One region of the Streptomyces sp. NPDC053560 genome, then DNA from elsewhere that is predicted to be linked to it. Evidence: riboswitches for the same ligand, from Rfam matches in the RefSeq annotation. Region 1 holds a riboswitch; each other region holds the start of a gene.
What was found. Region 1 has a riboswitch for cobalamin ahead of ACIGQF_RS32295 (ribonucleoside-diphosphate reductase subunit alpha). Riboswitches for the same ligand answer to the same signal wherever they lie in the genome.
Positions count from the first base shown of each region.

Region 2: linked by a shared signal. The riboswitch ahead of ACIGQF_RS22635 (energy-coupling factor ABC transporter permease) and the one ahead of ACIGQF_RS32295 (ribonucleoside-diphosphate reductase subunit alpha) in region 1 are both predicted to bind cobalamin.
Region 3: linked by a shared signal. The riboswitch ahead of ACIGQF_RS32095 ((2Fe-2S) ferredoxin domain-containing protein) and the one ahead of ACIGQF_RS32295 (ribonucleoside-diphosphate reductase subunit alpha) in region 1 are both predicted to bind cobalamin.
Region 4: linked by a shared signal. The riboswitch ahead of ACIGQF_RS10095 (cobalamin biosynthesis protein) and the one ahead of ACIGQF_RS32295 (ribonucleoside-diphosphate reductase subunit alpha) in region 1 are both predicted to bind cobalamin.

Region 1 is NZ_JBITXI010000016.1:1,574-4,914, forward strand. Features, by position in the region: gene mctP (monocarboxylate uptake permease MctP) at 1-784, shown strand, start outside; gene ACIGQF_RS32290 (GNAT family N-acetyltransferase) at 866-1,378, shown strand; cobalamin riboswitch at 1,558-1,715, shown strand; gene ACIGQF_RS32295 (ribonucleoside-diphosphate reductase subunit alpha) at 1,867-3,341, shown strand, end outside.
Region 2 is NZ_JBITXI010000009.1:149,367-152,707, reverse strand. Features, by position in the region: gene cbiQ (cobalt ECF transporter T component CbiQ) at 1-628, opposite strand, end outside; gene ACIGQF_RS22640 (energy-coupling factor ABC transporter substrate-binding protein) at 634-1,002, opposite strand; gene ACIGQF_RS22635 (energy-coupling factor ABC transporter permease) at 999-1,703, opposite strand; cobalamin riboswitch at 1,733-1,938, opposite strand; gene ACIGQF_RS22630 (hypothetical protein) at 2,225-2,449, shown strand; gene ACIGQF_RS22625 (DeoR/GlpR family DNA-binding transcription regulator) at 2,475-3,296, shown strand; gene ACIGQF_RS22620 (pirin family protein) at 3,296-3,341, shown strand, end outside.
Region 3 is NZ_JBITXI010000015.1:159,800-163,140, reverse strand. Features, by position in the region: gene ACIGQF_RS32110 (helix-turn-helix domain-containing protein) at 1-18, opposite strand, end outside; gene ACIGQF_RS32105 (NADPH-dependent FMN reductase) at 620-1,279, shown strand; gene ACIGQF_RS32100 (hypothetical protein) at 1,447-1,620, shown strand; cobalamin riboswitch at 1,653-1,841, shown strand; gene ACIGQF_RS32095 ((2Fe-2S) ferredoxin domain-containing protein) at 1,882-2,277, shown strand; gene ACIGQF_RS32090 ((2Fe-2S)-binding protein) at 2,327-3,019, shown strand.
Region 4 is NZ_JBITXI010000004.1:58,520-61,860, forward strand. Features, by position in the region: gene ACIGQF_RS10085 (anion permease) at 1-663, shown strand, start outside; gene ACIGQF_RS10090 (hypothetical protein) at 695-943, shown strand; cobalamin riboswitch at 1,121-1,255, shown strand; gene ACIGQF_RS10095 (cobalamin biosynthesis protein) at 1,409-2,377, shown strand; gene ACIGQF_RS10100 (cobyric acid synthase) at 2,374-3,341, shown strand, end outside.

The DNA.
Region 1 (3,341 bases):
GCAGAGCCGCAACGTGATCCGCCGCAACACCACGATCCTGCCGCTGTACTCGCTGATGCTGGGCCTGCTCGCGCTGCTGGGCTTCATGGCGATCGCGGCCGGGATCAAGGTGCAGAACGGGCAGCTGGCGATTCCGCAGCTGTTCGAGAACATGTTCCCCGACTGGTTCACGGGCGTGGCGTTCGCCGCCATCGGCATCGGTGCGCTGGTGCCCGCGGCGATCATGTCGATCGCCGCGGCGAACCTCTTCACCCGCAACATCTACAAGGACTTCCTCAAGCCCGGCGCCACGCCAGCGCAGGAGCACAAGGTCGCCAAGCTGGTGTCGCTGCTGGTGAAGGTCGGCGCGCTGGCGTTCGTCCTGACGATGGACAAGACGGTGGCGATCAACTTCCAGCTGCTGGGCGGCATCTGGATCCTGCAGACCATGCCGGCGCTGGTGGGCGGCCTGTTCACCCGCTGGTTCCACCGCTGGGCGCTGCTCGCCGGCTGGGCGGTCGGCATGGTGTACGGCACGGTCGCGGCGTACGGCGTGGCCAGCCCGACGCAGAAGCACTTCGGCGGCTCGAACGCGGAGATCCCCGGCATCGGCGAGATCGGCTACATCGGCTTGACCGCGTTCGTGCTGAACGTCCTGGTCACGGTCGTGCTGACGGTCGTACTGCGGGCCGCGAAGGCGCCGGCCGGGGTCGACGAGACCTCGCCGGAGGACTACACGGCGGACGCCGGCGACAAGGGCGTCCAGGTGGATCTGCCGCCGGCCACGGCGGGGGCCGCGCACTGATCCGCCCGCATGCGTGAGGCCGACGGGCCGCCGGTGAGAACCGGCGGCCCGTTGTCGTACCCCTGGTGCACACTGACGGCCATGGACTTCGTGATCAGGGGGATACGGGCGGCGGAGCACGCGCGGCTGGGTGAGATCACGGCCCGGGCGTATCTCGGGGGCGGGCTGCTCGACTTCGGGGCGGACGACGCGTACCTGCCCGTGCTGCGGGACGTGGCGCGCCGGGCGGCCGAGGCGGAGGTGCTGGTGGCCGTGGCGGAGGGTGAGGTGCTGGGCGGGGTGACGTTCGTGCCGGCGGGCGGGCCGTGGGCGGACATCGCGGGGCCGGGCGAGGCGGAGTTCCGGATGCTGGCGGTGGCGAAGGAGGCGCGCGGCCGGGGTGCGGGCGAGGCGCTGGTACGGGCGTGTCTGGACCGGGCGCGGGAGACTCCGGGCTGCGGTCGGCTGGTGCTGTCCACGCAGCGTGCGATGCACGGCGCCCACCGTCTCTACGGGCGGCTGGGGTTCACCCGGACGCCGGAGCGCGACTGGTCGCCGGTGCCGGGCCTCGACACCCTGCTGACGTACGCCCGGGATCTGAAACCCGGGATCTGAATCCCGAGAGCCCGCACCGGGACCTGACGCCCCGACAGCTGACACGCCGGACCTGACGTCCGCGGGCCGAGCCTCCGCAAGCGCCGCGCGGCCGCGCCGCCGCCTGCCCGCGCCGCCGGCGGCCCGTGACCATCCGTGCGTACCGCTGTACGCACAGCAGTACAGCGACACAAGATATAGGGATGGTCGCGAGAGGCGGCACAAGATGTATGCTCGTCCTCGCTGTCGCCGCAGGGGAATCCGGTGCGAATCCGGAACTGTCCCGCAACGGTGTGCCGAGTGGGTATTTACCGCCCGCTCGCGAGTCCGATGACCTGCCGACGGTACGCCCGCAGCCGTCCCGGCACGGGCGTCGAGACGTCCGGGCTCCGCGGGTTGGGCCGGTGGACGCTGCGTGGTGTGCCCGCGTGCCCGGCATGGTCCGGCGCGGCTGCCCGTACGCCTCCGTCACCCCTCCCCGGCACCGGCCGAGTGGAGGAGAGCACAAGGTGACCATCGCGCCAGCGGAGTCAGCACAAGAGGCGCAAGCGGCACAGGAGGCGCAGGCCCCTCGGACAGTGGCCGAGCGGCCCGATGACGCTCCCGGTACGGCCCTGCTGCGCACCCTGACCGGCCTCACCGCCGACCTGCCGGCCACCGACCCGGGCAAGGTCGCGGCTGCCGCGCTGCGCGGCCGGCACGCCGGTTCGGACGAGGCGGAGCTGCGGGAGCTGGCGATGGAGGCCGCGGCGGGGCTGATCGGCGACGAGCCGCAGTACTCCAAGCTGGCCGCGCGGCTGCTGACGGCCGCGATCGCCGAGGAGGCCGCGAGCCAGGGCGCGACGGGCTTCGCCGCTTCGGTCGCCACCGGTCACCGCGAGGGGCTGATCGCCGACTCCACGGCCGAGTTCGTCACCGCGCACGCCGCCGCGCTGGACGCGCTGGTCGACCGGGCGCTCGCGGACGGCGCCGACGACCGTTTCGGCTACTTCGGCCTGCGCACGGTGTACTCCCGCTACCTGCTGCGGCACCCGCTCACCCGCAAGGTCGTCGAGACGCCGCAGCACTTCCTGCTGCGGGTGGCGTGCGGCCTGGCCGAGGACCACTCCGAGCGGGCGCTCGCTGACGTCGCCGAGCTGTACGCGCTGACCAGCACGCTCTCCTACCTGCCCTCCTCCCCCACGCTCTTCAACTCCGGCACCCGTCACCCGCAGATGTCCTCCTGCTATCTGCTGGACTCGCCGCTGGACGAGCTGGACTCGATCTACGACCGGTACCACCAGGTCGCGCGCCTCTCGAAGCACGCGGGCGGCATCGGTCTGTCGTACTCCCGCGTGCGCGCCCGCGGTTCGCTGATCCGCGGCACCAACGGGCACTCCAATGGCATCGTGCCGTTCCTGCGCACGCTGGACGCCTCGGTCGCGGCCGTGAACCAGGGCGGCCGCCGCAAGGGCGCGGCCTGTGTGTACCTGGAGACCTGGCACGCGGACATCGAGGAGTTCCTGGAGCTGCGGGACAACACGGGTGAGGAGGCGCGGCGTACGCACAATCTGAACATCGCGCACTGGATCCCGGACGAGTTCATGCGCCGGGTGGAGGCCGACGCGGACTGGTCGCTGTTCTCGCCGGTGGACGCGCCGGAGCTGGTGGATCTGTACGGCGCCGAGTTCGATGCCGCGTACCGGAAGGCGGAGGCCGAGGGGAAGGCCGTCAAGGCGGTGCCGGCCCGCACGCTGTACGCCCGGATGATGCGCACGCTGGCGCAGACCGGCAATGGCTGGATGACCTTCAAGGACGCCGCGAACCGGACCGCGAACCAGACGGCGGAGCCGGGCCGGGTCGTGCACTCCTCGAACCTGTGCACGGAGATCCTGGAGGTCACGGACGACGGCGAGACGGCCGTGTGCAACCTCGGGTCCGTGAACCTGGCGGCGCACCTGGGCGCCGACGGCGAGATGGACTGGGCGAAGCTCGACACCACGGT
Region 2 (3,341 bases), on a different contig from region 1:
CGTACCCGCGCCCGGCGAGCCCGGTCTGGAGCCGCGCCGCCCGGTCGAAGGCGCGCACGAAGGCGGTCGCGGCGAGCCCGCCGAGCGAACGCCAGGCGGCCGCCCGCGTGGTGTGCCCCAGCCGCGCGGCCTGCGCCTCGCGGATCCGCCGTACGGAGTCGAGCAGCAGGAAGCTCATCCGGTACGTGACCAGCGCGACGTCCACGACGGGCGCCGGCACCCCCGCCCGCACCAGCCGCGGCAGCAGGTCGGACATCGGGGTGGTGAAGGCGAACAGCAGCACGCCGAGGGAGGCGGCCGAGGTACGCAGCAGCAGTTCACCGGCCCGGACCGCGCCGCCCTCGGCCGGCGACACGAAGCCGTGCGCGCCGCCGACCTGGACGAGCAGCGGCAGCGCGCCGGTGACGCAGAAGCCCAGCGGTACCCGGTACGCGCGCCACAGCCGGCGGCCGGGCACGCCCGCCGGGCCGAGCAGTACCGCGAGCGCCGTCAGCAGGACGAGCGCGGCGCCCGGCCAGGGCGGCAGGGAGATCGCCAGGACGGTGAGTCCCAGCCCGAGCACGGCCTTGTCCACGGGGTGGCGGCGGCGCCAGCGACTGCTGTGCGCCGCCGCGTCGATCGGCAGCACGGGGCTCAGGCCCCTTCGGCGGACGATGTCCCGGCGCTGTCCGGCGTGTGCCCGTCGTCCTGACGTGCCTGCGCCCGCTCCTCGCCCTGCCGGCGGCCGCGGCGCAGCCCGAAGTAGTACGCGAGCACACCGGCGCCGAGGGCGGCCTGGAGGGCGAACAGCGCCGACTCGATCTCCCCGGAGGGCGGTTCGTAGAGTGGCGAGAACCACGGCTCGTAGTCCGGCTCGATCTTGGTGATCGCGGTCTCCGCCTCGGCGTCGGAGCCCGCGAACGGCTCCTTCTTGTGGTCGCCGAGGCCGAGGGCCAGCGGCAGGACGGCGAGTGCGACCACCGCGAGCAGCAGCAGTGCGTTGATCTTCGTGTGGCGCTTCACCGGGCCGCCTCCGCGGTCGCGGCGGACTGCTTCCGCCCGCCGCTCAGGAGCACGCCCAGCCGGGTCAGCTCCCCCTTGCTGGACTGCACCAGGAGCCGCATCACCAGGACGGTCAGGAGCCCCTCGCTGATGGCGAGCGGGATCTGCGTCACAGCGAAGATGGAGCCGAACTTGCCCAGCGCGCCCAGGAAGCCGCTGCCCGGGTCGGGGAAGGCCAGCGCCAGCTGCACGCTGGTGACGCAGTAGGTGGACAGGTCGGCGACGAACGCGCCGAAGAACACCGTGACCATCAGCGGCACGCCGTACCGGCGCAGCAGCCGGTAGACGCCGTACCCCGCCCACGGTCCGACGATCGCCATCGAGAAGGCGTTGGCGCCGAGCGTGGTCAGGCCGCCGTGCGCCAGCAGCAACGCCTGGAAGAGCAGCGTGATGGTGCCGAGCACCGCCATGATCGGCGGGCGGAACAGGATGGCGCCGAGGCCGGTACCGGTGGGGTGCGAGCAACTCCCGGTCACCGACGGCAGTTTCAGCGCGGACAGGACGAAAGTGAAGGCGCCCGAAGCGCCGAGGAGCAGGGTGGACTCGGGGTGCTCCCTGACCTCACGGGTGAGTGACCGGACTCCGTGGACGACGAACGGCGCCGATGCGACGCCCCAGGCGACCGCGTGCGCCGGTGGCAGAAAACCCTCGGCAATGTGCATGGCTCAGCAGACCCTCTCCAGCACCTCGTGGATGGTTGACGTGCCGAGGCCGGTCTCCTGGCTCACGGGTACCACCGCCCGTGCTCCGCCTTCCCGGGTCGCAAGGACCCAGTGGCTGCCCGCGAGGGCCGGAGCCGGACTTCCCGATCACAGTGGCGAGGGCCGCACCGGCATCACACCGGATTTCCCGTTACCAAGGCGTGGCGACAGTAGTGCCAGGCCGTCGGTGCTGGCAAGCGCGGCCGTGCTGCTCAACCGGCCGTGACCACGCCCACCGTCTCCAGGACTCCGTAGACGCCGACGCACAGGATGGCGACGCCGCTGACGACCAGCGCCACGGTCATCCACGGACTTGTACGGAAACGCCGCGGTACGCCGGTGTGGTGATGAGCGTGGTACGCCCCCACCGCCCGCGGCCCGCCCCGCGCTTCCGGCCCCGGCCGGGCCGGCGGGCCCCCGTGCGTCAAGCCAAGGAGTCATCCAGTGAACGCGCGGCAGCCCCTTCCCTCATCGGCCTCACCATGGGCGACGGCGCCGGCATCGGACCCGAGGTCATCGTCCCCGCGGTGCTGGACCCCGGCACGCTCGGCCGGTGCCGTCCCGTGGTGATCGGCGACGCCGCGCGGCTGCGGAAGGCCGCCGCGATCCTCGGCACCGCCTTCGACATCGCCGGTACCGGCAGGACCGAGGCCGGTAGCATGATCGAGGCGCTGCGGCAGGCCGCCGAGATGGCCACCGCCCGCTGAACCGACGAACCGGTAAGGACACCAGATGCCGCCCACCGCATCCCGGGCCCGGCGGGAGGAGATCCTGCAGCTCGCCAACACCACGGGCCTGGCCAGCGTCGAGGAACTGTCGCAGCGCTGCGGCGTGACCGCCTCCACCCTCCGCCGCGACCTGGCCCGGCTGACCGCCGACGGCCGCCTCGCCCGGACCTACGGCGGCGCGATGGCGCTCACCGCCCACCCCGAGGCCTCGCTCCGGCAGCGCACCGGCGAGGCGTACGCGCAGAAGCGGGCGATCGCGCGGTGGGCGGCGGCACAGGTCCAGCAGGGCGAGACAGTGCTGCTCGACGCCGGGTCGACGGTGGGTGCGCTGGCGCATGAACTGCGTGCTGCGAAGGACCTCACCGTGGCGACGACCGGCCTGACGGCGCTGCACGAACCGGCCGACGTCGAGTCCGTCCACGTGGAGTGCCTGGGCGGTACGCTCCGCCCGCTCAGCCAGGCGTTCGTGGGCCCGCTGACCGAGGCGGCGCTGGAGCGGATGACCTTCGACCGGGTCTTCCTCTCCGCCGACGGCGTCACGGCCGACGGCGGGATCTGCGAGGCCGACCAGCGCCAGACCCGCCTCAAGGAGCTGATGGCCCGCCGGGCGGCGCACGTCTACGTACTGGCCCACACGGAGAAGCTGGGCCGCGCTCCCTTCCACGCCTGGGCGGCGCTGCCGCCCGGCTGGACCCTGGTCACCCACCGCACTGCGCTCCGCGACCAGGTCACCCCCTTCACCGACCGCGGCATCCGCGTCGTGCAGGTCGAGCCCCTCGAAGAACCGGGCGGCGGAGCCAGCCAGTCGCAGGGAGGCGACGCCTGATGAGCAACGTTGAGATCCTCGCCCCGCGTGACGTCCCGCTGGGCG
Region 3 (3,341 bases), on a different contig from region 1:
CCGACGCAGCCCCGTCATGAATGCGGCCACCTCGGTGATGCCTTCCGGCTCTAATCGTTCGTCTCTCACTCGTTCCCCCTGCCCTGCCGTAAGAGCTGTCTGGGCGAGAAGCTTGCCACTGCTGATGAAGCAGGGACAGATGTGATTCAGCGACTTGTCGCCGTTTTACGGCGCCCGCAGGAGGCCTCCCGCAGGAGGTCTCCCGCAGCGATGACACAGAGGAAGGGGAGCGTACGTATTCCAGGGAATGCTCATTTCGTCGCGATCCGGTGGTGGTTTCGGTGAGAGTCCGCGAAAAGTCCTCAGCCGGGGAGGCGAACAGGAGAGCGACGGCTGTGGGTGCGAGTCGCCTCGGGACGACGTGCTCGGCCTGGCCGCCGTACTGCTGACCGGATGGTGCATCGCCTGTGTGGGGGCTGCTCAGCCGCCGGCGCACCGTGGGGCCTCGGGGGGGGATCGCATGATGATGTCGCCACGACGCCACGACACCATGCCGTCATGACGTCACCCGAACAGCGTTACGTGTGCGGCGGCAGCCGTTCCGCCGTCTGGTGCGGCGGGCCGGGCTGCGGAAGACTGGCCGCTGGTACGGCTGCCCGGAGGAAGGAATGGGGCCGCTATGGCTGCAGAGGTGGAACCGGCTGCTGTTCGCGTCCTGGTGTTCGGCGCGGCCCTGCGTGCCCACTCCACCAACGCGCGGCTGGCCGCTCTGGCATCGCACCTGGTCGCCGAGAGTGGTGCCGAGGCCGATCTGGCCGGCATGCGGGATTTCGACATGCCGTTGTACGACGGCGATGTGGAAGACGCGGAAGGGCTACCGGCCGGCGCCCTGGCCCTGGCCGAGCGGATCAAACGTTGCGATGCGTTCGTGATCTCGTCTCCCGAGTACAACGCCTCCGTTCCGGGACTGTTGAAGAACGCCATCGACTGGGTGTCACGCGTTCGACCGCAGCCCTTCAAGACCAAGCACGCGCTGTTGCTGTCGTCCTCGCCGTCGATGATCGGTGGCAACCGCGGCCTGTGGGCGCTACGTGTCCCGCTGGAGCACCTGGGGACGCGGGTCTACCCCGACATGTTCAGCCTGCCTCGTGCGCACGAGGGCTTCACCGAGGACGGTCGGCTCTCCCACCCCGGAGCACAGCAGCGGCTGACCGAAACCATCGCCGGGTTCATGCGGCTGGTCTGCGCCGACGTGCAGTTCGTCTGCCTGCAGCGTCGCTGGTACGAGTTCCCCGGTGACCGCACCGACGCACCAGTGACCCAGCGCGCCGAAGACTGACACGGGCATTGCGTGACCCAGCGCGCCGAGGACTGACCCGGGCATTGCTGCCCCTGACTTCGTGGGCAGCCGCGGTTGCCCACGACGGGCGGAGCTCCTGGCCGAGCTGACTCGTCCACGACGCCCGGAAGACATGGCTGGCAGCAATCAATGACGACCAGCACTTGATGGACAAGCCGATGGCCCGGACGAACCACTGCCAGAAGCTCATGCTGGGTGCCATCGACAGGTTCGGCCTGAATCGTATCCACGGGGCGCGGGTCGGACTGCTGCAAATGGTGCACGCGGTGCCTTCCGCAGTGGGTGGGCAGGGCGCGGTGCGATCGTCCGCCGCGGGCTGACCGAGCCGACGCGATAGCGCCCGAGGTCCCGAAGATTGCTAATGGCATGATGTCGGATGACAAAGGCGACGGCGGTTCGAGGAAACCGGTGTGAATCCGGTGCGGTACCGCCACTGTGATCGGCGAGCGGATCCCGATGAGCCACCGCCCCGCGCGGGTGGGAAGGCGGGACGAGCAGTAACCCGGGAGCCAGGAGACTCACGCTGTCGCCTCCTCGATGGACCCCGGGGCGGATCTCCCCGGTGAGAGGAAGGACGCGGCATGCCAGAAACGCCGGCCGACGTGGTGCAGGACGACAACAGGGGAGCCGAAAACTCGGTTCCCTGCCGGGTGGTCGTGTGCCGCGACTGCTGCTGCGGCACCGTCAAGGTGAGCGGCGACCACGCGGCGCAGACCGCGCGGCTACGCGCCGTGGCGCCGGTACGGATCTCCGAGTGTCTCGACGTCTGCGATCAGGCGAATGTCATCGTGGTGCAGCCGTCCGCGGTCGGCCGCGCGGCCGGCGCTCGACCGGTATGGCTGGGTCTGGTCAACGATGGCGACGCCACTGAGGACGTAGCCGCATGGGTGAGCTCCGGTGGCCCGGGCGTCGCGCCACGCCCGGAGATTCTTGACCTCTACACCTTCACCCCACCACGTCGCGTGAAAGCAACCTGATCCCGATGGACCGGCTCGCCGAACTGCCGCGACTGCGGAAGGATCCGACATGAGTGAAAGGGCGGGGGAGGCACGCGCCAAGGACGTGGCCTCGGCGCTCCACGACGTCGCCGCCCTGGGCGGCTTCTTCGTCCTGTCCACAACGATGGACCGTCACGCCGGGCCGCACGAGAGCGGACAACTCAGCCCGGCGGTGTTCGCCGCACTGGCTGAGACGGTGAACGAGCGATATGCCACGGACGAGGCGCGGATCGGCGTCTCCATCGCCCACTTGGGGCTCGCGGCCCGCTTGTGGTCCCCCGTGCTGGCCTGCACGCTCCTGCACGGAATTGTTCTCGATCTGAGCTCGCTGCAGTGGTCCGAGGGCGGCCCGGCTCTCCATCTGGCAGACCCGGTCGGCCGGTACACAACAGGACTGCCGTCCGTATCGCAGCAGATGTACGCCGAGGTCAACCAACGCATGGAGGCGTTGGAAAACCAACTCGCTGTCAAGATCTCGCCGCGATTGCTGGACGGCAACATGGCGTCGGCGCTCCTCGGGTCCGCGTCCATGCTGCTTCGGACTCAGCCTGACCTGCGAGCTCCACTCACTCATCTCACCATGGATCTGCTGGCTACAGGACGGCTTCGTGGTACCGGCCACATCACCGGCCCGGACCTGACGTTTCGTCGCCGCAGTTGCTGCCTGTACTACCGGGCCCCCGGCGGTGGAAAATGCGGAGACTGCTGTCTGGTGAACTGACGGGTGGAGCCGGTGCCTGCACGGACGTCGACGGAGGCGCTACCTCAGTGGTCTACGTCAGTAGTACTGGCGGAGAGCCGACGTGCTTCTGCATGTGTCAGGGGGATCCGCAAGCCGCCCCGTGCAGTAGCTGCCCCAGGATCCCGGCGCCGCGCACCACTCGAGGCCCCGGTCGATTGAAGTACGAGGGGCCGTCCAGCGCCCATACACGGCCGGACCGAACGGAGGGCAGGTCCGACCAGCCGGTGAGGCTCGTGAGCGACTCCGCTTCCTGCAGCATCCGGTCAGGTGGGAACCCGCACGGCAGGACCAGGAGGACATC
Region 4 (3,341 bases), on a different contig from region 1:
ACGATGGGCGTCATCACCCTCGCGCTGATCACCGGCGGCGCGCTCGCCCCGCAGGCCGACCCGCCGATGTGGGTCATCGCCTCGGCCGGCCTCGCCATCGCCCTCGGCACGTACCTGGGCGGCTGGCGGATCATCCGCACGATGGGCAAGGGCATCACCGACATCCAGCCGCCGCAGGGCTTCGCCGCCCAGACCGGCGCCGCCGTCACGATCCTGGCCTCCTCGCACCTCGGCTTCGCGCTCTCCACCACCCAGGTCTGCTCCGGCTCGGTCATGGGCTCGGGCCTGGGCAAGAAGGGCGGCGTCGTGCGCTGGTCGACCGCGGGCCGCATGGTGATCGCCTGGGGTCTGACCCTGCCGGCCGCCGGCCTGGTCGCCGCGGGCGCCGCCTTCCTGGCGGGCCAGGGCACCTGGGGCGTCACCACCGTCGCCGTGCTGGGCCTCGCGATCTGCGGTGCCATCTGGGCCGCCTCGCGGCGCAAGCCGGTGGACCACAGCAACGTCAACGACGTGGAGCCCATCGAGCCGGCCGGTGTCGTCACCACCGCGCTCCAGACGGTCTCCCCGCCGCCCGCGGGCGCGACCACGGCCGGAGCCGGCACCATCGACGGCATCCCGGCGCAGTCCGCCAAGCGCTCCCCCGCCACCACAGCCGTCCGCTGACCGCGGCCGCTCGCGTTAAGGAAACGACGCCATGAACATCGACTGGGCTGCACTCGGCCAGGTCTTCGGCACCACGCTCGTGGTGACCGTCGGCATGGTGGGCCTGTTCACCCTGGGCATCGTGGGGACGTCCCGCAAGACCGCGCAGGAGGGCGAGGCGGGCGCCACCGCGGTCGCCGCCGGCGGCTCCTCGGCCGTCGCCCGCGCCGGCGGGTACGCCTGCTTCGCGCTCTGCCTCGCGGCCGTCGGCTACGGCATCTTCCTGATCGTCGCCGGCTGACCCCGCACCGCGCCCAAGGCGCCCGGCGCCGCGTACTCCGCGGCCGCCGGGCGCCTTTGCGTGTCCCCGTCCTGTGGTGTCGGCCACATGGTCTGCCATACGCCTGCGTCGCAGGTCAAGGGTGAGTTGACGGCATTCGCGGCACGTGGTGGACTGCCCGGTGCCATTCGGCGACAGATGAGGAAGTCCGGTGAGAATCCGGCGCGGTCCCGCCACTGTCACCGGGGAGCGCTCCTCCAGGAGAAGCCACGGCCCGCCACAGGCACGGGCTGGAAGGCCGGGGGAAGCGTCGATCCGGGAGCCAGGAGACTCTCGTCGCCGGTCACGTCGAGCCAGGGCGCGGACCCTGAGTGAGGACACACGCCATGCCGGGCTCCGAGCCGAGACCCCTGCCCTCCGCCGTACGCCCGGCACGCGACCGCGGCCGGCCGTTCCGCCGAGGCACGACGGCGGGCTGATCCGACGATGCGTGCCGGACACGCCACCTATGCGTGCGGCGCGGCTCTGGGCTTTCTCGGCGACCTGGCCGTGGGCGATCCCCGCCGCGGTCACCCGGTGGCCGCCTTCGGGCGGGCAGCGGCCGCCGTGGAGCGCGGGCTGTGGCGCGACCACCGCGGATACGGCGCGGCGCACACCGCGCTGTGCGCCGGTGGAGCTGCCCTGGGCGCCGCCCTGCTCTCCCGCTCCGTACGCCGCTGCGCCCCCGCCCGCATCGCGCTGACCGCCGCCGCCACCTGGGCCGTGCTGGGCGGTACGACGCTGGGCCGCGAAGCGCGCGCCATCGGCGGCGCGCTGGAGGCCGGCGACCTCGACGTGGCACGCGAGCGGCTGCCGCACCTGTGCGGCCGCGACCCGCAGTCGCTGGACGGGCCGCAGATGGCCCGCGCCGTCGTGGAGTCCGTCGCCGAGAACACCTCCGACGCGGTCGTGGGCGCGCTGGTCTGGGGCGCCGTCGGCGGCGTGCCGGGCCTGGTCGCCTTCCGCGCGGTGAACACGCTGGACGCGATGGTGGGGCACAAGTCCGACCGCTACCGCCGGTACGGCTGGGCCTCTGCCCGGCTGGACGACGTGGCGGGCTGGCCGGGAGCACGGCTGACCGCCCTGCTGGCCACCGCCGCCGGGCCCGACCCGCGCGGCGCGTGGCGCGCCTGGCGGGCCGACGGCAAGCGGCACCCGAGCCCCAACGCGGGCCCGGTGGAGGCGTCGTTCGCCGGGGCGCTGGGCGTACGGCTGGGCGGCACGCTGGCGTACGCGGGGCGGGTCGAGCACCGCCCGGTGCTCAACGGCGGTGCCCGCGCGGTCGAGGGGGCCGACATCGCGCGTGCGGTGCGCCTCTCGCGCCGGGTGAGCGCGCTGGCGCTGGCGACGACGGTCGGGGCGCGGATCGCCGTGGGCGCGGTGCGCGCGGCACGAAGGACGAGGAGGCCGCGGTGAGCGGAGCGCGGGAAAGGCTCGGCGGCGGACTGCTGGTCGCGGGGACGACGTCGGACGCGGGCAAGAGCGTGGTGACGGCGGGCATCTGCCGCTGGCTGGCGCGCAAGGGCGTCAAGGTGGCGCCCTTCAAGGCCCAGAACATGTCGCTCAATTCGTATGTGACGCGCGAGGGCGCGGAGATCGGGCGGGCGCAGGCCATGCAGGCCGCGGCGGCCCGGGTCGAGCCGACCGCGCTGATGAACCCGGTGCTGCTCAAGCCCGGCAGCGACCGCAGCAGCCAGGTCGTGCTGCTGGGCAAGCCGGTGGGCGAGCTGAGCGCGCGGGGGTACCACCAGGGGCGGCAGGAGAAGCTGCTCGGCACGGTCACCGACTGCCTGACCGAGCTGCGCCGTACGCACGACGCGGTGATCTGCGAGGGCGCGGGCAGCCCGGCGGAGATCAACCTGCGCCGGACCGACATCGTGAACATGGGCCTCGCGCGCGCCGCGGGCCTCCCCGTGGTCGTCGTCGGCGACATCGACCGGGGCGGCGTCTTCGCGTCCTTCTTCGGTACCACCGCGCTGCTCTCCGAGGCCGATCAGGCACACCTCGCGGGGTACGTGGTGAACAAGTTCCGCGGCGACGTGACGCTGCTGGAGCCGGGGCTGGACATGCTCAGGAAGCTGAGCGGCCGGCCGGCGCTGGGCGTGCTGCCCTTCCGGCACGGGCTCGGCATCGACGAGGAGGACGGCCTGCGGGTGTCGCTCCGCGGCGCGGTGCGCGAGAGCACGGTCGCGGCGCCGCACGGCGACGACATCCTGCGGGTCGCCGTCGCGGCCGTGCCCCTGATGTCCAACTTCACCGACGTGGACGCGCTCGCCGCCGAACCGGGCGTCGTGGTGCGCTTCGTGGACCGCCCCGAGGAGCTGGCCGACGCCGACCTCGTCGTGCTGCCCGGCACCCGCGGGACCGTACGGGCGCTGCG